Regions from separate parts of the Aeribacillus sp. FSL W8-0870 genome, predicted to be linked through region 1. Evidence: predicted binding sites of a transcription regulator. Region 1 holds the regulator's gene; each other region holds the start of a gene.
What was found. The regulator Rex, encoded in region 1, represses fermentation and respiration genes when NADH is low (regulators of the CRP and FNR family bind a similar motif). The targets are predictions, from matches to a motif close to TTGTGAAATATTTCACAA.

Region 1 (6,060 bases):
GAGGGCTGAAAGCGTGATGAGCCAGCTGGCGTATCGGGTGAAATACCGCCGCAGTTGGACAGACAAGGGACTCAGGACGTTTTTCAAGGCAATGATTGCCCGGATGGATGGGATTCGTCTTTTCGGACGTCGTTTCGGAGAAGAATCGTCGCATCCGGCGGAGGAAACGGCATCTACCAAACAGACGATCGTGAACAAGGCGAAACAACGCGTCCGCCGTCTTCTTCCGGAGGTAACGCGGAAACAAGCCATATTTACAGCAATCGTCCGGGACTCCGATCTATCATGCCCTGTCTGAACTCAAGGGATGGTAAAAAAAGGTATACATATCGGTCTGTCATGGCAAGGGATGAGAGTCCGAAAGCGCTTACGGATGAAATTCAAAAAAATGGTTCGCCAATCTATGACTTACACCTGTTTTCAGCGAACCAAAAAAGTTCCCACAAAGTCTTGACTGACTCTTGTTAAAATTGTTTTTCTTTCTTTAAAACATTGTGTGTTAAAATAGTCATATGAATCTTTTATAAAGGAGAACTATTCGTGAAAAATCAATATTGGTGGATCATCATTACGTACATCATTATGCAGCTCTCATCCTATATTGGAGTTCCCCTTTTTTATGAACTGGGTGTTGGCGACGATGAAAATCTCAATGCAGGACTTTTTCAAGCGCAAGCATATTGGTCGATTACAAGTTTTACTGCTGCGTTCGTCATTATTTTATTTCTCCTTCGTCATGAACGGAAAAATAATGTCCGGATTGAAAAAGCTTCTTTCGGCGAATCTGCCATATGGGCTGTTTTCGGAGTTTTTTTAGCTTTTTTCATTCAAACAATCGTTGGCAATATTGAAATATATGTACTTAAAGTTAATCCGATGTCGGAAAATACTCAAGTTATTATGGATTTAATTGAAGCAACGCCTTATTTGATTATTGTCACATCAATAATAGGACCGATTCTTGAAGAAATTATCTTCCGAAAAATTATTTTCGGGGTGATTTATCAAAAAACGAATTTTTGGATCGGCGCGCTTGTCAGCTCGCTATTGTTCGGCATCGTGCATGGGGAACCTGAACTTTTATTGCGTTATACAGCAATGGGGTTTACGTTCGCTTTTTTATATTATAAAACAAAACGCATATTAGTCCCTATTTTTGCCCATACAATGATGAATACAATCGTAGTCATCATTCAAACAATTTATCATGATGAGATTGAAAACATGATGAAGCAAATGGAACAAATACAAATCATTATTGGAGGCAGCTAAGATTATGAATTTTCATCCCGTTTCCATGGGACTCTTCTATTTTATCATGGGAGTTCTATTTACATATTTAGCAATTCATCATGCTGAAAATGGTATGTGGACAGCTACAAATATGATTTTAATGATTTTAGCCACGTTTGATTTTGCTGTTTCCATCCGCATGTTCACTTTCTCATATAAAATTCGGAAAGCAAAAAACAACCGATGAGGTGTAATGATATTATCCCTCTTGTGTAGACAGTAGGAAAAAAGCCTATACTGTCTTCACAAGAGGGATATGTTTATAACAGCCCATCGGTTTTACTTTTGATCTGATTCTTTTATTTGAGAAGACTGTGCTTTTTTGTAAGCAAATCTTGAAACAATGATACTTATTTCATACAAAATGAATAGCGGAATCGTGACCATTAAATGCGACACAATTTCAGGCGGCGTAATAATCGCTGCGATAACAAGCAATACAAAATACGCATATTTTCTAACCTTTGCCAAAAACGCCGGATTGATGATCCCGAGTCTTGTTAAAAACATAATGACAACGGGAAGCTGAAACAACAGTCCGAAAGGCAATGTTAACTGCAGCAGGAAACGAAAGTATTCATTTATTCCTATCATTTGTTGAATGTTTAAATCATTGGAAAGCCGCCCCATAAAATCGATGACAAAAGGAAACAAAATAAAATAAGAGAAGCTTATTCCTAAAAGAAATAAAGCAACCGACAACGGTATATAGCTTAATGTGACCCGCCTTTCTTTTTCATACAGTCCTGGGCTGATAAACGCCCAAAGCTGGTACAATAAAACAGGGAAAGTTAGAATTAAAGCAATAATAAATGTAATCTGCATATAAACGATCAATGGATCTGCAGGACGAAAAGCATTTAAGGCGAATTGCTTTGCTTCATCAGTTTGCTGTAAAAAAACAATAATTGGCTTCGCTATGAAAAAGCCAGTAATCATAGCAACGAAAAAGAAAACGACTACAATAATCAGCCGTTTTCTAAGCTCCGCTATATGCTCCAACACGGACATTTTTTTTTCGCTCATCATTATTCATCCATTCTTCTTGCTATTCATTTTTCTTGTTTTCTTCATCATCGTCTGCTAAGCCCTTCGTGGCACTTTTAAACTCCTTTAATGATTCTCCTATAGCTTTTCCAAGCTCAGGAAGTTTTTTCGGCCCGAAAACAAGCAGAGCTGCAAATACAATCAACAGCAAGCTTCCAATTCCAATTGTTGGCATTTAATATCACTCCTTCAATCTTCATTCGAATAATGTTTTAAAAAATATGCAAGAGCCTGAAGTTCAACAGATAGATCGATATGATGAATCCGAATTTTATCCGGAACATTTAAGCGAGCCGGCGTAAAATTTAAAATGCCTTTTATGCCTTTTTCCACTAATCGATCCGTTATTCCTTGAGCGGCGGTTGCCGGGACCGTTAATATCGCAACAGGCACATCATCAGGCAATTCACTTTCTAGCTGATCCAAATGATAAATTGGAACTCCACCAATTTTCATTCCTACTTTTCGTTTATTAATGTCAAATGCAATAACAATTTGTGTGTTGTTATTTTTTGTAAAATTGTAATTTAAAAAAGCTGTTCCCAAATTTCCGACGCCAATGAGGGCAACTTTGGTCAACTCATCTTGGTCAAGAGTCTTTCTAAAAAATGATAACAAATAATTGACATTATATCCATAACCTTTTTTGCCCAGCGCTCCGAAATATGAAAAGTCCCTTCTAATTGTCGCAGAATCTACTTTTACTGCTTCACTCAGTTCTTGAGAGGAAACACGTTGTTTTCCCGAGGCATGTAAATTTTGCAAAAACCGATAATATAGAGGTAATCTTTTTGCAGTTGCTTGCGGTATCTTAGATTGATCTTGATTCAATGCTCATCCCTCGCAATCCAAAACAACCTGACTAATTTTGTTTTTAACTATGTTTTCTAGCAAGCGGCTGCTCGCCTGTATGAAACAATATCAGACTGATAACGCTTCCATCCTGATCTTCTTCTTCGTCTACATTTCTTTTTATTTGTTTTTTCTCCAAACTCTCCTTATATAAAAACTATACACTATTTTTTTATTCGTGTCTTTTGAACGATTGTTACAATTTCTTGTCCTTTTGTTCATCAGGTCAGTTGCCTGCAGTCAAATATATAGGCTACACTTATTCTAGCAAAGATTGAGGTGAACTATGGATGATTTTATTGCAGTTAAACAAAATCACAAAATATTATGGTGCTGACCTTATTTTATCGAATATTAAGCTGGAAATCCAAACAGGAGATAAAATCGCCGTTGTAGGCCGCAATGGAGCCGGAAAATCAACATTATTGAAAATCATTGCCGGTGAAATGCCCTTTGATTCTGGTGAAATTGTGAAGCCAAAAGATTTAACAATCGGCTATCTGGCACAAAACACAGGATTAGAATCAACTAAGTCGATATGGGATGAAATGCTAACCGTTTTTGAAGAGTTGCGGAACATCGAAGCTGAGCTGCGAAATATTGAACAAAAAATGGCAGCTATCTCCTCAGCTGGAGATTCTCATGCTTTGCAAAGCTTAATGAAGGAATATGATTCACTCCAACATTTATATAAAGAAAATGGCGGATATCAATATGAGGCGGATATCCGTTCTGTGCTGCATGGATTAGGGTTTGCTGATTACGACTATTCAACTAAAATTTCGGTTTTGAGCGGAGGACAAAAAACCCGGTTAGCACTCGGAAAGCTCCTGTTGAAAAAACCGGATCTGCTCATACTCGACGAGCCGACAAACCATCTTGACATGGAAACATTAAACTGGCTCGAACAATATTTACAGCATTATAATGGAGCGGTTCTAATTGTTTCCCACGACCGGTACTTTTTAGATCGCGTTGTCAACACTGTTTATGAAATATCACGAACAGTTTGTACGAAGTATGTTGGGAATTACAGCGCTTATTTAAAACAAAAAGCGGAAGCGTACGAAAGGGAATTAAAACAATTTGAAAAACAGCAAGAAGAAATCGCGCGGATGAAAGATTTTATTCAACGAAACTTAGCAAGAGCATCGACAACGAAACGTGCGCAAAGCAGAAGGAAAATGCTTGAGAAAATGGAAATACTGGACAGACCCGCTGGGGACGAGAAGTCAGCCAGCTTTTCCTTCGAAATCGAAAAGCAAAGCGGCAATGACGTGTTAAAAGCCATTGATTTGTCCCTTTCCTACGATCAAAAAACTCCGATCGTGAAAAATATTAACTTTTCGATCAACAGGAAGGACTCAATTGCCTTAATAGGGCCAAACGGAGTTGGAAAATCTACCTTATTAAAAACGATCATCAACCGCTTAAAGCCGCTGAGCGGAAAAATTCAGTTTGGATCTAATGTCCAAATCGGATATTATGACCAGGAACAAGCGGATTTGTCTTCATCTAAACGGGTTTTAGATGAATTGTGGGATGACTATCCCGAAAAAACAGAAAAAGAAATCCGAACGGTTTTAGGGAATTTTCTTTTTTCAGGAGATGAAGTGCTGAAAACCGTCTCGTCTTTAAGCGGAGGAGAAAAAGCTCGGCTCGCTTTAGCGAAATTAATGCTAAAAAAAGCTAACTTTCTGATCATGGATGAACCTACGAATCATCTGGATCTCGACAGCAAAGAAGTATTGGAAAACGCTCTGATAAATTTTCCTGGAACAATCTTGTTTGTTTCGCATGATCGTTATTTTATCAACAAAATCGCGACCAAAATTTTTGAATTATCCACAGAAGGCATTGCCGAATATATCGGGGACTATGATTATTACATTGCAAAAAAAGCGGAGATGATCGAGCTTGAACAGTTGAAAGAACCAACTATCGAAACCAAAGAGCAAAAACAAGGAAAATTATCTTATGAACAAGAAAAAATATTGAAAAAAAAGGAACGGCAAAGACAGCGCCGCATTGAAGAACTTGAAAACAAAATAGCAGAAATTGAAGAAGCGATCGCTGAAAACAATGAAATGCTTTGCGATCCAAATATATACCAAGATCATGAAAAAGCTCAAAAACTTCATGATCAAAATGTCATGTTAACGGAACAACTAGATCAGCTGATAGAGGAATGGGAATCACTTCTTTCTGAATAACCGGCTCATGCCGGTTTTTTATTTATTTTGTTTCCTTCAGCATGTTTCTCTCAAACAGTTATCCACATCATTAGTTCCTTACCTTATAATATTTTTCTTATTTGTTCACATTATCCACAACAAACCCCTTTAGTTATCCACATGTTTCACCTTGTTTTTTCTTCTTCTATTTCAATGTTTCGTCTTATTTATCCAAAATGAAGATTTTCTTTGTGGATAACCTGTGGTTAATCGAGTAGGAGGGGGTGACTAACCCCCGACCTCTCACACCACCGTACGTACCGTTCGGTATACGGCGGTTCAATTAAGTATGACGTAGTGCTTGATATCTTTCGAATAGACTTCTTAACCCTCGACGCTTCCAATAGGAGTTGTCGAGGGTTTTGTGTAGAATGGGACTGCAGGCAATCCGCCAATATTTCTTGCGTGTATTGCCCCATTCGAATGCTTTATGGCTTGGAACTTCTAATCCTCTGAGTTTCCGAATTCTTGTTTTCGGGGTTTTCCATTCTTTCCACAAACACATCCGAAGCCTTCGTCTAATCCATTCATCAAATTCTTTGAACTTACTTGGTGTTTCTGCCAAGGCAAAATATCCGCACCATCCCATTAAATACTTATTCAGTTTCTCAATCCTTTTCTCCATTGGATACGG
Region 2 (6,060 bases), 590 kb from region 1:
ATCAAGTTATCAAAATACCATTTGATGATTGGCATCCCATTTATTTGTAAACTGTTTGAAAAATAAGCAACATATCATATTTTAGACTTTCTGATAAAGTCGCTAAATGAAGTAAGTGGAGAAAACAGCTCGTTTTTCTTCATTGGCTTTTGTATTTTTGAAAGTAGCTGGCGAATACCAGCATAGGCGAATTCCCAGTTGCAAAAGAGATTTTATCTAAGTGAGAGGTGCTTTACCATCGCCTCTCACTTTTTGCGTTTCTTTAAGCAAATTCTCGTCTTTGTCTGATTGCAATATTATGTACTTTATTTTGCAGCACACAGTTCTTTCTTTATTGTTCGTTTGACGCTTGCATTTTTACTAGAAAGTATGTTTTTTTGTCAAAACAAATAGAGGCCCAAAAAGCCAACTTTCAATGACTTTTGGGCCAGCTCCATTATTTCAATGCTTGCTGCAAAAACTCAGGAAGCTTAAAGCATCCTTCGAGAATGGCTTGATTTACATATTTTGTATCTTTCGAAAAATTGTCCGACTTTACATCTTCATATTTTTTCGATCCGATTGTAAAGCTCCATAGTCCTCCCGGATATGTAGGAACAACAGCTGTGTATAGTTTTGTAATCGGGAATAAAGATTGAATATGGCTATAAGACCGTTTTAAAACATCCAAGTGGAAAACAGGCGATTGACTTTGGCATACCATGAGGCCATCGTCTTTTAACGCTTTATATAGGTTGGTATAAAAATCTTTTGAAAACAGCTGTTCTGCCGGTCCAATCGGGTCAGAAGAGTCAACAATGATCACATCGTATTCATTTTGTTTGTTTTCTACATATTTCACGCCGTCAATAAATAAGAAATTTACGCGCGGGTCGCTTAAGTTTCCTGACACTTCAGGCAGATGCTCCTTGCATGCGGAAACGACAAGCTCGTCAATTTCCACCATATCGATTTCCTTCACTGAATCATATTTGCATACTTCTCTGGCAACACCGCAGTCTCCGCCGCCGATGATCAGCACTTTTTCCGGATTTGGGTGGAGATTGAGCGGGACATGGGAAATCATTTCATTATATATATGCCCATCAATAGAAGTGGTTTGCACAACTCCATCTAGCACTAGCATGCGGCCAAAATCATATGAATCCAATACCATAACATGTTGAAAAGGGGATTGCTTTGAAAAAAGCACTTCTTTGATTCTATAGCTGATTTTTAAATTTTCTCTTTCATCTTCTGTTAACCATAAATCGCCGTTTATTGTTTGCAAATATTGATTGTCCATCTGCAGGCCCTCCTTGTGCTCAAAAATTCCTTACTTATTGTAACAAGTTTGTTATGAAAAGTGAATGAAGCAGACAAGTTTGTCAATAAGGAAAAAATCAAATATGATAAAAAAAGCAAGATCATTATCTTTCAATAAGGAGCGATAGGAGTTGAATATACCGGTCTCAAGCATAATAGGAAAATTGGAGGAGGAACTGAAAAAGGCAAAGGCAGCAGGAACACCTCATGATCTAAAAGCCCGGCTTCTTGTCATCCGTTCTTTATGTGATGTTATTTTGGATCAACAAGAGGAAAATTATGATTTTTCAGCTATTCAAGAGCCAAAAAGCGAAAGTGAAATAACTCCATTAGAGCTGGAAAAAATGATCGGAAATGCAAACAGCAAAACGCTGACAATGAAAGAACGTTTGTTGGTCGAAGACGATGCAAATGGAGAATCTATTTTTGATTTCTAACAAAATCTTGTCATCTGTAAAATCTTCATTTAAAAAAAACGGACGATAAGGTAAGATGAAGGGAAAAGGGGTGAAGATTATGAAAATATTTTTCATTCTTGGAGCCGTCGGTGCTTTTTTGTCTGTAGCTTTAGGAGCATTCGGCGCCCATGGTTTGGAAGGGAAAATTCCGCAAAAATATTTGGAGACATGGCAAACAGGTGTACAATATCAAATGTTCCATTCGATAGGCCTTTTTGTCACGGCTCTGTTTTTGCAGCAGCATCCGCAGGCAGGCTATGCAAATTGGGCCGGGTGGCTGATGCTCATCGGTATTCTCCTGTTTTCCGGAAGCCTGTATATATTAAGTGTGACGCAGATCAAAGTGTTAGGTGCAATTACGCCGCTTGGAGGCATTTCATTTTTAATTGCATGGGTTCTTCTTGCTGTTGCTGCAGTTAAATATATGTAAATATAAACGTCTGTCTACTATATCGGGACAGGCGTTTTTTTGTGCAAAGAAATGAAAGGGTGACCTTCTTAACCGATTCAAAGGTCATAGCCAGAGCTTTATCCAAAAATGTGTCCCGTTCATTTTGGCTCCTAGCTTCCTAATGATAGAAGATTCAGTGTGAATGCAATGTTTTTTTGTTCAACATACTGTCAAAAAGTACTATGGAAAATGTGATTTTTTTCACAGATTGACTAACGTAAGCTAAACTACAATTTTTTTAAAAGAAGAAAAGGTGGTGTTATGGGTGGCAAAAGAATTCATCTCCGATAAAAAAGAGCAGGAAATTGCTCAAAAGAAAGAATATTCGTTATTTGGCACTTTTTTATCCGTTCTTATGCTGGCTCTTTTTTTAATACTTTCTTGGTTTGGAGTTTACTACTTATTTATTCAACGATTATAAAGGAGGGGGATCATCTTGCATTTGCACAGACTTGAAAAGGTTTGGCTATTAATAGGTATAGGTACGCTTGTGATGTTTTTAACAATCGTGGGCATCAGTGCATTTGCACAAGGTCATCATCCGCCGAGTGATCTGACCACATTGGATCCGCAAAAAGTAGACACGACAGAGCCGTTTAATCAACCAGGCTTAAAGAAAATTGGAGACAACGAATACGAACTTGTTATAGTTTCTCAAGCTTTTGCCTTTATGCCGAATGACATAAAAATACCGGAGGGAGCAAAAGTTCATATTATCGTGACAAGCAAAGATGTTGTTCATGGCCTTGAAATCGTTGGCACAAATGTAAACATGATGGTGACCCCGGGACATGTGAATTCGCTTACACATACATTCCATAAACCCGGCAGCTATTTAATAATTTGCAACGAATATTGCGGTACTGGGCACCAAATGATGAGCACGAAAATTGAGGTGACAAAAGCATGAAAAATACAGCGCTTCACCCAAACGATGGAAAGCTGGCGCTCGCCCATATTGCAGTTGGTTATATTGCATTGTTTTTAGGAGCGATTGCCGGGTTATTGCAGGCTTTTGTTAGAAGCGGAACGCTTGAGCTTCCGGCAGGGATCGGGTATTATCAGCTTTTGACTGCTCATGGCGTTTTGTTGGCACTTGTTTTTACAACATTTTTTATCATTGGTTTTTTATATGCTTCCATGAGTCGGACGACAGGTGATTTAACTCCGTTTGCCAAAAAGGCGGGTTGGATCGGCTTTTGGCTTATGACGATTGGAACAGCGATTACAACGGTTATGATCTTATTAAATAAAGCGACCGTTCTATACACTTTTTATGCACCACTTAAAGCATCGCCATGGTTTTATATCGGTCTGACGCTTGTTGTAGTCGGCAGCTGGGTAAGCGGAGCTGGCATGTTTAGCCAATACGCTGTCTGGAAAAAGAAAAATGAAGGAAAACCGTCTCCTCTATTAAGCTTTATGGCAGTTGCCACAATGATTTTATGGATCATAGCAACATTGGGCGTAGCAGTAACGGTATTATTCCAGTTTATTCCTTGGTCCTTCGGGTTAGTCGATAAAATCAATGTGCTGTTAAGCAGAACACTTTTTTGGTATTTTGGCCATCCATTAGTGTATTTCTGGTTATTGCCTGCCTATATGTGCTGGTACGTCATCATTCCAAAAATAATAGGCGGGAAAATTTTCAGCGATTCGCTTGCAAGACTGGCGTTTGTACTGTTTGTTCTTTTTTCCATCCCAGTCGGCTTCCATCATCAAATACTAGAGTCTGGGATCACTCCGTTTTGGAAGTTTTTGCAAATTGTGTTGACGTTTATGGTCATTGTTCCATCTTTAATGACAGCTTTCGCTTTGTTTGCAACATTTGAAATAAGCGGAAGAGAAAAAGGGGCCAGCGGACTGTTTGGCTGGGTGAAAAAGCTTCCGTGGACAGATGTTCGCTTTTTTGCACCGTTTATGGGAATGCTCGTTTTTATTCCTGGCGGAGCAGGCGGAATCATTAATGCAAGTAACCAAATGAACCAAGTCGTTCATAACACTTTATGGGTAACAGGACATTTCCATTTAACAGTGGCCACCACTGTAGCGTTGACGTTTTTTGGTATTTCCTATTGGTTGGTTCCTCATTTAACAGGCAGAACGTTAACACCGCGATTAAATAAATTAGGGATCATTCAAACCGTTTTCTGGTGCATCGGTATGTTCCTAATGTCAGGAGCCATGCATACAGTTGGTCTGTTTGGAGCTCCTCGGCGGACCGCTTATACAACATATGGAGACCATCCGCAGGCGTTGGAATGGATGTCTTATCAAACTATCATGGCGGTTGGCGGAGCCATCTTATTCGTTGCCATTTTGATGATTCTTTATATTGTTATAAATTTGGCAGTGGCTGCTCCAAAAGGAACGGAAGAATTTCCAGTTGGTGAAGTTCATGAAGATGCGGAAAAAACGCCATTGCTTCTAGAAAATTGGAAAATTTGGATCGGTCTGTCTGTTGTGCTAATTGTAATCGCTTATACAGTACCGGTCATCGATATCATTGAAAATGCACCAAGTTCACCGGGATTTAAATTCTGGTAGAAGAAACTGGGCGTGGAATTTTCACGCCCGGTTTTTTTATTGCTATGGGTGTGGAAAATGCCCTAGATGAAATGGGGGAGGTAATCGGAAATTTTTTCTGAATCTCGATTATACGTTTTAAGTCGAAGGGAAAATAAGAAAGCTTTATTGGCCGTTTTTGAAATTTAAGTGCTTTTATTTATATAAGTAAGATCGAAATGAAAATAAAAGCTCATAGAAAAGCTGAATAACCTTGCTTCATTAAAGAAGCAAGGCTGCTTAGACTTCTGTCCTGCTTAGACTTCTGTCTATTTGACAAGGAAGCTAGACAAGGGCAGGGCGCTGTTCAAGAAATTATAAAGCGTCTTGCAGCATTCCTACCGGCCTCTCTCTGTCTAGCGTTTTTCTTATCTTGGTGGATAAGAAGCGAGACTTTGAGGGGATGTATATACGATTTCCTCATCGAAAGTGACGTAATTCAAAAAAACCATCAGCAATAAATATCGCCTTCCTGTTTGCGGGTCGCTTAAAATGAGATGATCTCTTCCGGCAGCTTCAATGACGCCGCGAAATACTTTCGCCGGCCATTCAGGATTGTTTTCAAAGGTCATGTATACGGTGGCCAATTTCCCTTTATTTAAGCGCAAAATGTTTTCGACATAGGATTCTTCAAGCGGAAGCATTCCGGGTACAGCTTGACCGCTGGTGCCGCTTGGTTGAGCTGAGGGAGGGGCGCCGATAACAGACCCGCTGGGCGCGTAAAATCCGTACGGATAGGTTGGCTGTACAGGAGTAACTGCAGGAACTGGATACCCCTGCTGCTGCCGTTGGTTCTGTTTTTTGTTGCTCATGTTCAACCTCCTAAAATCTGTATACGCTTGGGCAAGCAGATTGTGCAGGAAAATAAAAACAATGGGATTTATATCGACCTGAGTTATATTGGTTATACCATGTAGCAGGGCAATCGCCATATGGCTTAAAAAACCACAAAGCGGTTTCTGCAGGATTGTAGCGGTTTCCTCTCAAAACTTTTCTTGCTAAGTCTATTTCATTTTGCCTTGCAGCCTGATAAAAATATCCTTTCTGCGTGGCTTCAAAGCCTCCAGGACTTTGGAACACCATACTGCGAACGGTGCGTATATCCCTAAAGTCTAAACAATCTGCAAGGACACGGTTGACACCGACATTGCCTACTAGAAGCATGCCTAAATCTCCGTCTCCTTCTGCTTCAGCTCTCATCAATCTGGCCAATAGCTTTACATCTTCTTCAGTATGTGGGAATTACAGCCATTTTTTCACCTGCCTTTTTTTAAAAGACAT
Region 3 (6,060 bases), 640 kb from region 1:
TTTTGGTTAATGATTGTGTCGATCGCAATTTGCGTTTTACCTGTTTGACGGTCACCGATGATGAGCTCGCGTTGTCCGCGGCCAATTGGGATAAGAGCGTCGATCGCTTTAATACCCGTTTGCAGCGGTTCATGAACAGATTTCCGGTCCATGACGCCTGGGGCAGGGCTTTCAATCGGACGTGTTTTGGTTGTTTCAATCGGGCCTAACCCGTCCACTGGTTGTCCAAGCGGATTTACAACGCGGCCGATCAGCTCTTCTCCAACAGGAACTTCCATAATCCGTCCTGTTCTTCTCACTTCATCGCCTTCACGAATGTCTTTAAAAGGGCCTAAAATAACAATACCGACGTTATTTTCTTCAAGGTTTTGGGCTAATCCCATAACGCCGTTTGAAAATTCGACAAGCTCACCGGCCATGACATTGTCGAGGCCATGAGCACGTGCGATCCCGTCACCTACTTGAATAACTGTGCCGACATCGCTAACTTCTATTTCAGACTGATAGTTTTCAATTTGCTTTTTTATCAGTGCACTAATTTCTTCAGCTTTGATGCTCATGAGTTTCACCCCTATCTACGAACTTTTCGCTAAATTCCGCCCGATACGTTCGAGCTTACTCTTGATGCTACCGTCAAAAATACGATTGCCGATTTGAAGTTTCAGTCCGCCAATTAAGTTCTGATCAATGATGTTTGTGATCTTAAGCGATTTTTTTCCGACCTTTTGCGCAAATACTTCTGAAAGAGCCTGCTTTTCTTCATCCTTCAACGGACGGACGGAGTAAACCGTTGCTTCTGCTGTTTGCTGTTCTTCATTTGCAAGCTCCACAAAGTTATCTACAAGTTCAGGAACTAAGCGGATGCGATGGCGATCGATAAGCAGAAGAAGAGTATTGATAATTTCAGCACTCAATGAAGAAAACGCTTCATTGACCAATGATTTTTTATTTTCGAGCAACACCTTCGGATGCTCTAAAATTTGCAGCAATTTTTGATTTTCAATAAACACCTGCTTTACAATCCGCAATTCTTCTTCAAACTGCTTCACTTGATTTTTTTCCTTTGCAATTTGAAAAAGAGCTGACGCATAGCGCTTTGCCACTCCGCCAATCATAACTGTTCTCCTACCTCTTTAATATAATCATTGATCAGCTTCTCTTGCTCAGCCTCATTCAATTCTTTTTCAATCACTTTAGAAGCAATAAGAACGGATAATGATGCCACTTGATTACGCAATTCAGCAACGGCTTGCTCTTTTTCGTGTTCGATTTCTTTCTTGGCTGCTTCTTTCAGTCTTTCTGCCTCCGCACGAGCCGCTTGGATGATATCTTCTTTTTGCTGTTCGCCGAGTTTTTTCGCATTTTCAACAAGCTCCTGTGCTTCGATGCGGGCTTGCTTTAATAGCTCACGCTGCTCTTCGGCAAGCTTTTTGGCTTCCGCATGCTTTTCTTCCGCAGCGTTTATTTCATTTGCAATAAATTCTTCCCTCTGTTTCATAATGCCCATAAGCGGACCAAAAGCATATTTTTTGAGCAATGCTAACAAAACTAAAAATACAACGAGCTGAACGAGCATATCTCCTGCTGCGAAGCCTCCAGCTCCGAGGGCAAATTCAACTGTTAACACGGCTTCGTTTCACTCCCTTCAAAACTTCCGTTTTCCAACTACCGGCTATATTGGGACTCTGTTACCATTCACAACATAAAGGAATGGCGAAGATGCTTAAAAAACTTCGCCATTTCCTCTTTTTCACTTGCTGTCCTTTCGATTCGGACTTCACGCAAATTGATTGCATGCACTTCTAAAAAGCCTTTTTCCAACACCAATCTGGGCAAGGCTCTTTTGAAATTTTTGAATTATGCACCAAAAGCCATAAATGCAATAACAACCGCGATAATCGGAATCGCCTCAACCAACGCAACCCCGATAAACATAGTTGTTTGAAGCATACCGCGCGCCTCAGGTTGACGTGCAATACCTTCTACTGTACGAGATACGATAAGTCCGTTACCAATACCAGCACCAAGTGCCGCTAAACCAATTGCAATTGCAGCTGCTAATAAATTCATGAATAAAGTCCTCCTTTATTTGTTTAAAGATAATTTTTTACACAAACATAATGATGAAGTCATTTATTTTTAATGGTCATGGCTAACTTTATGCGCCATATAAACCATTGTCAACATTGTAAAGATAAAAGCTTGGATTGCACCTACAAAAATACTGAATGCCTGCCACGCCATCATCGGAATAATTGCCCCGAGGAAGCCAAATGCTCCGCTAGTTGCCAAGCTGACAAGCAGACCTAGCAAAATTTCCCCAGCATAGATGTTACCGTAAAGACGAAGACCAAGCGTCAACGTGTTTGCAAACTCTTCAATAATTTTAAGCGGGAACAAAAACGGCAGTGGCTTGAAAAAGTCGCTTCCATAGGCGGAAAAGCCCTTTAATTTAATCCCGTAATAATGCGATAAACCGACGACTAAAATGGCCAGTGTCAGCGTTATAGTAGGATCAGCCGTAGGCGATTTCCACCAAAGTTCATGGTCAACAACGATAGCGAATGGTAGACCAAGCATGTTGGAAACAAAAATGTACATGATGAGCGTCATTCCTAATGTAAGGAATCGGCCGCCTGTCTGCCAGTCCATCGTGCTGTTAATAATGTTTTTCACAAAATCCATGACCCATTCCAAAAAGTTTTGCATGCCCGTTGGCTTCATTGCCAAAGAGCGGGTCGACAATACGGCGATGATAAATACAATTGCGCTAGAAACAAGTATCATCAAAATATTGGACAAATTAAATTCAAGCCCTAATAATTTTACTATCGGCGCTTCGTGACCCAACAAAATTCACCTCTCTTCCCAAGCTTGTCCGCAAATGTATAGAATAGAATCTATCATAATGACAATATATATTGTCATTAAACCAATAACCACGCTAATTAAATGGAAATGTTCAGGGAATTTGAGTGCGATTAATACCGCCAATCCTGCGGCTGCCATCCTTGAAACCGTTCCAAGCGAACGTGCTGTACGGCCTTCTTCAATTGCTTGCTGTATTTGCTTTGATTTACGCACTAGTATCCATAAATTATAGAGGCTAAAGCTTGTACCAAGGGCAAGACCGAGGAAAATATCTTGATAAGGAGTAAACCCCCACGCTAACACATAGATGGCAAGCAAAAACAGCAAATATTTTTTGCTGCGCACAAACAATTTTTCTATACGATCCATAGTTACCGTTCATTCTCCTGAAAAAAATGTTGGACTAATCTCAGCATCGCAATTATTCCCGCAGCCAGTCCAATTAGAAGACCGATGATCAAAAAAACGGGTTCTGTATGCAAATGTCGATCAAGCCATCTTCCTGCAAAAATCCCAACGAGCACTGACCCTGCCAAATAGGAAAGAATGGCGGTCATTAAAGCGTATGCTCGGAGCGGATGGTGCTCTTTTTGCCGCATTGGGTATGTCCTCACAATATAAAATTACCTTATATTTCATTATGTTAAAAGGCTGTTGAAAACCTTATCATCCCACCCCGTTTAGCATACAATAGGCACCAATCAATGTCAATCTGTTTCACGTCAAAAGTTGAGCTATTTGTTAAGAATATCACAATTTGTTCACAAATATTTTTGGTGCTTCTATTGACTTTTTAATATTTTTTTATCTAAAATGATTGTCGTTTCATAGCTGCTTTCTTCCCCGTCTTTTTTTGCAAAAATAAGCGCTTTGTAAACGCCGTTTGGAATGTCCTTAAATTGCCCGGAAATGTCTCTTTTCAACAAACCTCCCGGAATATTTCTTTGCCAGTCTAAAAAGCCTTTGAATGTTAAAGTGTCCGGATCATACAGGGCAATCCCGAATTCATCCGCCCCTTGCGGCAAATAAAGCTCATAATGGTACATATTCCCTTGATCGGCAAGCCCAAATTCAAATCCCATGATTTTTGGATAATTCGGTTCGCCAACAACGAATAAATATGGAAGGCGGATTGTCTGGCTGCCGGCTGTTACAACAAGAGTCCCGTCATACAATCCTTCCCTCAATGATTTTGGTGCAACATCAATCGAGACGGATACTTCTCTTTTCCCGTTAGCAGGAACCTTTACGGAAATAGGGAGCTGCCATTGAACCCCTTTTTGATAATGCGGTTTAGAAAAAACAAACGTTTTTTCTTGATCGGAGAGATTTTCAAGAGTTAACGTGATCTCTTTCTTTTTCCTGCCGATATTTTTGTGAAATTGACCGAATGATAGAGATGCCGGATAAATGAGAGCTCTTGTCTGAACAGCCGATAAAATATCGATTCTTCCCGCCCCCTGCTCAAACACCTTGTACAGCCTTCCATTTTGATCATAAAGCGGTTTAGCAGTATTCATCATAGCTGCTTTTATTTGTTCCGGCGACCAATCTGGATGCTTTTGTTTGATCAATGCCGCTGCACCTGCTATATGCGGAGCAGCCATGCTTGTTCCTTGAAGAGCCATATACCCTTTAGGTATTGTGCTGTCAATTGCTACACCAGGCGCGACAAGATCGGGCTTCACTTCCCATGTGACTGTTACCGGCCCTTTTGATGAAAAGGGTGCGAGGCGATCTTGTTCTATCCGACTGGTTGTTTTGATGAACGATTTTTCATTCAATTGTTTGCGCAGCCATTCGCCATCTTCCTTTGAGATGGAGACAACAGGAAAGTCCAATTTTTCTTCTAAATTGCCGGTAAATCTCCCTTTCATGTTGTTGTAAATAATCAACGCTTGGGCTCCGGCTGATTTTGCATTTTTCGCTTTTTCGGCAAACGTGATTTCCCCGCGCTTCACCAAGGCTATTTTTCCTTTAACAGAAGGTTTAAAGTCTTTTTTCTCCCCTAAGCCTGCATATTCTATTCGTCCTCTAATTGTTGTCCAAGGGGCAGAATTGAACAAAGAGTCAGCTGGCATTTTCTTTTGAAATCCTGAAAGGGTTAAATACTTTACGTCAAGCGGCGGTGTCGATGCGCCGACGGAAATTGCTTTGCTTGCAGTGCCAGGCGAACCGACGGTCCAAATGTTAGGACCAGAGTTTCCGCTTGATACAACTGCAGTTATCCCCTCTTCAACGGCTCGGTTTAACGCCAGGCTTGTCGGATAATCCGGGCCGTTCACATCATTGCCAAGAGAAAGATTTACGATATCTACCTGATCCTCAATCGATTTTTCAATCGCTGCAATAACTTGGTCTGTCGTCCCGTATCCATGAGGGCCAAGCGCTCTATAGGCAATGATGGAGGCATCCGGAGCAACCCCTTTCAATTTTCCATTTGCGGCTATAATTCCTGCTACGTGAGTGCCGTGAATTGTCCTCGAATTGTCTTTCGCGACTGTTTCCATTGGGTCTTTGTCTTGATCTACAAAATCAAATCCGCCTTGATAATTTTTTTGTAAATCTCGGTGGTTGTAGTCGATCCCCGTATCTATAACAGCTACTTTCACTCCTTTTCCCGTCAATCTTTCATCCTTCGCGTCAAAATAGCCGCGTGCATCGATGCCGCCTATAAAAGGAACACTTTCTTCAACCGTTGCTTGAAAAGTCGTTACAGGCTCTGCATGTTCAATGTAAGGCTCTTTTACTAGCTGATCTAGGTCTCTTTTTTTCCCTTTTACGGAAAATCCGGTAAACGTTTTTTTATATTCCCAGCAAATGTTTATTTCCGGATATTTTTTTTGAATCAACTCTTTTATTTTTGAAAGGTTCTGATCTGACAAAACAATGATCATTGTGACTTGTTCATCAGCATTCTCTTCAGGGATTTGCGGATGTTCGGGGAAGGTCTTTGCAAAAGCAGTTACATCAAAAACGTGGAAAATGAAGACAAAAAGCAAACAAATTCGTACTGAAGGGTTTCCCATTTCTATCACCTCAGCACTTATTGTTCGCTATGAACATCAGTTTATTGCATGAAAAAAGTCGTTTTAAGGGAAAAGTGAGAAATTGATGGAACTGTTTAATAAGTCGTTTTTACGGCTTATTGACGCCCATTAATGTTTTAGAAACGTTGATATATCGATG
Region 4 (6,060 bases), 1.2 Mb from region 1:
TGCGGATGAGCTGCCGCGAAGAAGAACAGCGTTCCCTGTTTTTAAGCAAAGGCTTGAGGCATCAATTGTCACATTTGGTCTGGCTTCGTAAATCATCCCAACAACTCCGAGCGGCACCCGAACTTTTTCGATTTGTAAACCGTTCGGACGAGTCCAGCTTTCCAGCACTTCCCCAACTGGATCTTGCAAATAAATCAATTGTCTTAACGATTCAATCATTCCGTTAATTCGTTCTTCGTTTAAAAGAAGACGGTCAATTAGAGCGTCGGATAAACCATTCGCTTTCCCATTTTCAATGTCATTTTCATTTTCTTTTAAAATATAAGGCGTTTCTTTTTGCAATTGTTCAGCGATGATTGATAATGCGTTGTTTTTTTCTTCAGTAGTCTTTGCAACCAGTTTGGCAGCAGCTTCTTTTGCCAGCTTCCCTTTTGTTAACACTTCACTCATATCATCATCTCCTTACTCGTTATCGCTACAAATTGATCACGGTGAACCACTTCAGGATGTATGCGCTTTGTCATTTCCATCGCTTTTTGACTCGGCATGCCCATAATTTCTTTTAATTCTTCAGATGAATAATTGACTATGCCTTTTCCGATCAGCTTTTGTTCCTTGTTTAAAATTTGCACCACGTCTCCGGATTGAAAGTTGCCGCTGACACGCTTAACGCCAGCAGGAAGGAGCGATTTCCCTTCCTTCAAAATAGCCGCTACTGCTCCATCATCGACTTCCACATCACCAGATATGATCGAATGAAGAGCAATCCATGCTTTTGAATTACGAACAGCACTTAAATCGTTTTTGCCAATATATGTTCCGTCACCGTTCCCATTTAAAATTTCTATTAATTTCTCTTTTCCTTGACCTTTCCCGATAAATACGGATACACCGAGGGCAAGTGCCGTTTTTGCCGCCATGAGCTTTGATTTCATGCCACCTGTTCCAACTTTCGAACCGGATGTTGCCTCTGTTTGTTCAATTAATTCATCTGTTACTTCCGGCAAAAAATCAAATCGTTTCGCATTCGGATTTTTGGTAGGATCTTCTTCATATAAACCGTTAATATCCGTCAAAATAATAAGAAAATCGGCATGCAATAATCCGCTCACAAGAGCTGACAGCATATCGTTGTCTCCAAACGTCAATTCCTCAATCGAAACCGAATCATTTTCATTGATGATCGGGAGCACTTGCCGCTTTAGAAGCTCCGATAAGGTGGCGTATGCGTTTTGATATTGCTCTTTATGCTGAAAATTGCTCCTTGTCATCAAAAGCTGGGCACATACAATGCCGTATTTTTTAAATGCTTCTGTATAAGCCTGGATAAGCAGCCCTTGGCCCACTGCCGCAGCCGCCTGTTTTCCTCTAATTGTCACAGGCCTAGAAGGATATCCAAGATCTCCATACCCTGCTGATACCGCTCCTGACGAAATTAAAATTACTTCATACCCTGCTTCCTTCAATCTAGCAATCGCTTCAACATGCTCGTGCAGCTTTTCTTTGCTGAGTCCCCCGTTGTCATCTGTTAAAGAACTGCTTCCTATTTTTACGACCACTCGCTTTTTCCTCACTAAAAAACACCTCTTCATTGCTTGACAGTCATAAAAAAGACTCATATCATCCTTTCGAAAAAGGACGAATATGAGTCTATATCCGCGGTACCACCTTTTTTAGCACTAGTTTAGTGCTCCCTTTAGCCTGTAACGAAGGATACGGTCAGGTTATGAGCCTGACAGCTCCAGGGGTAGGTTCAATAGCTTATCAGCGATGAAACCTTTCAGCCATAGGGTTTCACTCTCTTTTTCGCCTAAAGTCTATTTACTGGCCCCTTTCAACGCCGAAAATATACTTTTTTTAAAATTATGTTTCAAAAATTTTTAAAAGTCAAGATGATTGCTGCATTTAAACATTTGCTTGTTGATTGAATTTTTTGTTTGTAAATTTATCTCTCAAATACGGCAGGATAAACCGGTCAGCTCCCCAATAATACGCAGCTGCACCTACTGCCATTAAAATGATTGCTTCAGTGTACATAATCGGATTCGTGCTTGTTGTTCCAGCTAACATAAAATTCAAGTTCATAAACGCACCAGCAATTAATGCAGGAGTTGTAAACAACCCCAAAATCAGTCCGATGCCAACTAACACTTCTCCAATTGGAATAATAAAATTAAAAAGTTCTACATTCGGAAGAGCAAAGTTTTCAAGGAACGCTGCATACCATCCTTGAACGGCCGGATGTTCTCCGGTTGCTTTAGCAATCGCCCCTTTTAAAAATCCTGTCGCATCAAATCCACCCAGCTTTTCGACTCCCGCGACAAACCATTGATAACCGAGCCAAATTCTAAGAGCCGCCCAGACAACCGCCATTTTTGGACCTTTCAGCCATTCCATCTTCAACCATCTCCTTTGTTTGTTTTTTCACTTTTATTTTTCGAAGAAGTTTGTGAAATATTTCACTAACCTCTTCAATTTCAATATATAATTTTCTGAATTTAACTTCAATATATTTGTGAAATATTTCACAAATTGTTAACAATTACTATAGTTATCCACATTCATAGTAGGATTTTATGAAAAAAATCCAGCTTCTTAAGCTCCAACAGTTACATAATATCCACAAAAACAGTATGGATAATGTGTATAAGTTGTGAATTGTCTGAAATATCTGTGGATAAAATAAAAAAGCACTCACCTTCTCTGGACGATGAATGCTTATACACAAGAACGATCCCTCGAATTTACATGCAAATTAGAGCTGTTGTAAAAGAAACCGTCATTTTACAGAAGTGTGCATATTTGCCGATAACAAAAATTTTAGACATAACTAAATCTATTAAAACGTGGAATTTCTTTTCATAAAAAAACAGGCGCCGTTTCAACAGCCGCCTGCTAAGCACTATGCTGCAATTTATTTTCTTTCTCTGCACGCTTATTTTTCTCATAACCGATCGCTAACACAATCAATGTCATAATTCCGATAAGTAAATATTCGATCCACAAGTTTTGGATGTGAAACCATTGTTCAATATGTTTATCCTTAAAGATCATCTCACCGGCGGTCCAAGCTAAAATTCCAGATCCAACATATACAATCCATTGAAATTTGTTCATTAATTTTACGATCGCTTTTGATCCAAAAATCATAATTGGAATACTGATCAAAACTCCAACCGCAATCATGCCGATATGGCCGTGTGCCGCACCTGCTACTGCAACCACATTATCCAAACTCATGACGGCATCTGCAAGAATGATCGTTTGAATAGCTTTAAGCAGACTGCTTTGAGATTGGACATGCGCAGCTTCTCCGTCATCTACCAAAACTTTATAAGCAATCCAAAGCAGCAAAAATCCGCCGACAATGTTGACAAATGGGATTTTCAACAGGACAACAATAACGGATGCAAACAAAATCCGTAATGCGACCGCACCTCCAGTCCCCCAGAATATAGCTCTGTTTTGCTGTTCTTTCGGCAGATTTCTCGTTGCCATTGCAATTACAACTGCGTTATCGCCGGATAAAATAATATCGATTGCAATAATTTTTAATAAGGCAATGATGGCGTCAGATGAAATAGATATACCAACTGAAAATAAATCCAATTGTTATTCGCTCCTCTATTAAAAAATGTATACGTATAGATTCTATCCCTACCTTCCTTTGAAAGCAAATCCAATATTTTACCTATTTAAAAATTAAAATGAGTCATCTCCTTGTCAGCTGCTGGATAAATGTTCGAATGGCAGTGGAAGAAAGAAGACCTTTTCGATAAATAATTGCAACCTCTTTACGCGGAAGTTCGTCTGCAATTTTCAAAAGCTTGACAGAAAACTCCGGGCTGTTTTCAACATAAAGCTTTGGCAGGATCGTAATTCCGTTATGTAAAAGCGTCATCTTTAACAACGAATACGTATCCGACAATTCCACAATTGGGTTTAACTTAATGCCTTCTTTATTACAAAATGAATCGATCGTCTGTCTAAGAACATATTGCTCGGGCAATAAAAAGATCGGGTACGATTGAAGCTCTTCCAAATATATTAAATTTTTTTCAGCTAAAGGATGATCAAGGGATACAATGGCAAAAAACTCTAATGAAAACCATTTAATAACCTCTACTTGCGGATGATGAACTGGTAAATAGACAATCCCTATATCGAGCTCAGACTTGACTATTTTTTCTAACGTTTCTTCCGTTTTTAGATCGTAAACAGAGAGTTTTATATTTGGAAACTGTGAGTGAAACGTAAGCAAGGAAGAATAAAGATGATGATTGCCAACACATCCGATTTTTAAATGGCCGCGATTCAATCCTTTTAATTCATGTATTTTAATTTTTGCTTGATCAATTTCAGAAAAAATTTTTTTCACATGTTCAAGTAAAATCTCTCCGCTTTCCGTTAATTCAATTTTTTCCCCATTCTTCGAAAAAGAACTGTATCAAGACTGTTTTCAAGAAGGCGAATTTGCTGGCTTAATGTTGGTTGCGTAATCCCCAGCTTTTCTGCAGCTTTCGTAAAATGCAGCTCTTGACTCAATATTGCAAAATAATGCAAAAGACGGAACTCCATTTTATAGCTCCTTTCTATAGATATTTTCTATTATTATGATAGTTATTATAGTATTGTACTATCTTTTCTTTTCAAGTACAATTCTGATTACGGAATTATCTGACTAGTATTAATTATCTAAATTATGTTGAAAGGGTGTGTGTTGTTTGACCAGCCGATATACGACAAGCAAGGCACTTTTAGAAGCGTTACAAGAAGCTGATGTTTCCTTTATTTTTTCAAATCTAGGAAGCGATCACCCTGCCATTATTGAAGCCCTTGCCGAAGCTGAAAAAGAGGGAATTGATTTTCCGAAAATCATTACTTGTCCACATGAAATGGTTGCCTTAAGCGCTGCACATGGATATGCTCAAGTAAGCGGGAAACCTCAAGCTGTTTTAGTGCATGTTGAATGCGGCACGCAAAACCTTGGCGCTGCCATTCACAATGCTTGGAAAGGTCGGGTGCCTGTCCTCATTTTTGCCGGAACTTCTCCATATACTCAAGAAGGGGAGCTTCGGGGAAGCAGGAACGAATTTATTCACTGGATTCAGGATGTTCCCGATCAGCCCGGAATTGTAAGGGGTTACATGAAGTATACTCATGAGATTCGCACCGGGAAAAATGTAAAACAAATTGTCCATCGTGCACTGCAAATTGCTCAAAGCAGCCCGAAAGGACCCGTATATTTGACGAGCGCTAGAGAAGTTTTGGAGGAGGAAGTAGAAAAAGTAGAAATTCATCCTGAGCAATGGAGACCAATTGCAGCGCGTGCACTGGCACCGCAAGAAATAGATCCTTTAGTGAAAGATTTACTGGCAGCAAATAATCCGCTCATTGTCACGTCATATATTGGCAAAAACAAACAAGCGGTGAAAGAACTCGTTAAATTTTGTGAAAAACTTGCGATACCTGTTTTAGAGTCAGTGCCAAACTATATGAACTTTCCATCTGATCATCCGCTTCATTGCGGATATCAGTGGAATACTTCAACACAAAACGATTTAATCGAAAAAGCAGATTTTATAATGGTCATTGACAGTGATGTTCCTTGGATTCCAGTGAATAATAAACCATCGCCAAATTGTACGATTTACTATATTGATGAAGATCCGCTGAAGGAAGGGATGACATTATGGTATATCCCATCAAAACGTTTTTTCGCAGCTGATGCCGAAACGGCCTTGCGGCAGTTGAACGAAGTGATTAAAAACGCTGACATTGACAGCTTGCAAGTAAATGAAAGGAGAAAACAAATAGAAAAATATCATAAAGCTCAGCGTGAAGAATGGAAAAAAGCTGAACAATTTTTTGACGACATTATCACGCCTGAGTATTTAACTGCCTGCATACGGGAAGTGTGCGATGAAAACACGATTATTGTCAATGAAGGCATTTCAAATTTCCAAACATTATATACCCATTTGCAAATGACCAAACCAGGTTCTATTTTTGGCAGCGGCGGAGGCGGACTTGGATGGAACGGCGGAGCAGCGATAGGAG

Region 2: the regulator Rex is predicted to act here: its motif matches at 2,404-2,421, upstream of NSU02_RS18945 (cytochrome c oxidase subunit 2A).
Region 3: the regulator Rex is predicted to act here: its motif matches at 3,610-3,627, upstream of NSU02_RS18690 (AtpZ/AtpI family protein).
Region 4: the regulator Rex is predicted to act here: its motif matches at 2,514-2,531, upstream of NSU02_RS16105 (DoxX family membrane protein).

Annotation. Positions count from the first base shown of each region.
Region 1 covers NZ_CP150165.1:434,839-440,898, reverse strand. Annotated here, with positions in the region: partial or broken gene NSU02_RS02305 (ISLre2 family transposase) at 1-314, shown strand, start outside; gene NSU02_RS02300 (type II CAAX endopeptidase family protein) at 541-1,272, shown strand; gene NSU02_RS02295 (YdiK family protein) at 1,277-1,480, shown strand; gene tatC (twin-arginine translocase subunit TatC) at 1,573-2,319, opposite strand; gene NSU02_RS02285 (twin-arginine translocase TatA/TatE family subunit) at 2,342-2,515, opposite strand; gene NSU02_RS02280 (redox-sensing transcriptional repressor Rex) at 2,530-3,171, opposite strand; gene NSU02_RS02275 (ABC-F family ATP-binding cassette domain-containing protein) at 3,483-5,405, shown strand; gene ltrA (group II intron reverse transcriptase/maturase) at 5,710-6,060, opposite strand, start outside.
Region 2 covers NZ_CP150165.1:3,930,270-3,936,329, reverse strand. Annotated here, with positions in the region: gene speE (polyamine aminopropyltransferase) at 437-1,285, opposite strand; gene NSU02_RS18955 (YwdI family protein) at 1,437-1,742, shown strand; gene NSU02_RS18950 (DUF423 domain-containing protein) at 1,822-2,193, shown strand; gene NSU02_RS18945 (cytochrome c oxidase subunit 2A) at 2,519-2,635, shown strand; gene NSU02_RS18940 (cytochrome c oxidase subunit II) at 2,651-3,124, shown strand; gene NSU02_RS18935 (b(o/a)3-type cytochrome-c oxidase subunit 1) at 3,121-4,761, shown strand; gene gerQ (spore coat protein GerQ) at 5,148-5,591, opposite strand; gene NSU02_RS18925 (cell wall hydrolase) at 5,602-5,979, opposite strand.
Region 3 covers NZ_CP150165.1:3,879,487-3,885,546, forward strand. Annotated here, with positions in the region: gene atpA (F0F1 ATP synthase subunit alpha) at 1-560, opposite strand, end outside; gene NSU02_RS18665 (F0F1 ATP synthase subunit delta) at 576-1,115, opposite strand; gene atpF (F0F1 ATP synthase subunit B) at 1,112-1,576, opposite strand; gene atpE (F0F1 ATP synthase subunit C) at 1,858-2,070, opposite strand; gene atpB (F0F1 ATP synthase subunit A) at 2,140-2,850, opposite strand; gene NSU02_RS18685 (ATP synthase subunit I) at 2,857-3,240, opposite strand; gene NSU02_RS18690 (AtpZ/AtpI family protein) at 3,243-3,470, opposite strand; gene NSU02_RS18695 (S8 family serine peptidase) at 3,654-5,900, opposite strand.
Region 4 covers NZ_CP150165.1:3,306,928-3,312,987, forward strand. Annotated here, with positions in the region: gene NSU02_RS16095 (glutamate-5-semialdehyde dehydrogenase) at 1-450, opposite strand, end outside; gene proB (glutamate 5-kinase) at 447-1,574, opposite strand; T-box leader at 1,632-1,847, opposite strand; gene NSU02_RS16105 (DoxX family membrane protein) at 1,906-2,397, opposite strand; gene NSU02_RS16110 (TerC family protein) at 2,896-3,609, opposite strand; gene NSU02_RS16115 (LysR family transcriptional regulator substrate-binding protein) at 3,713-4,378, opposite strand; gene NSU02_RS16120 (LysR family transcriptional regulator) at 4,408-4,578, opposite strand; gene NSU02_RS16125 (thiamine pyrophosphate-requiring protein) at 4,725-6,060, shown strand, end outside.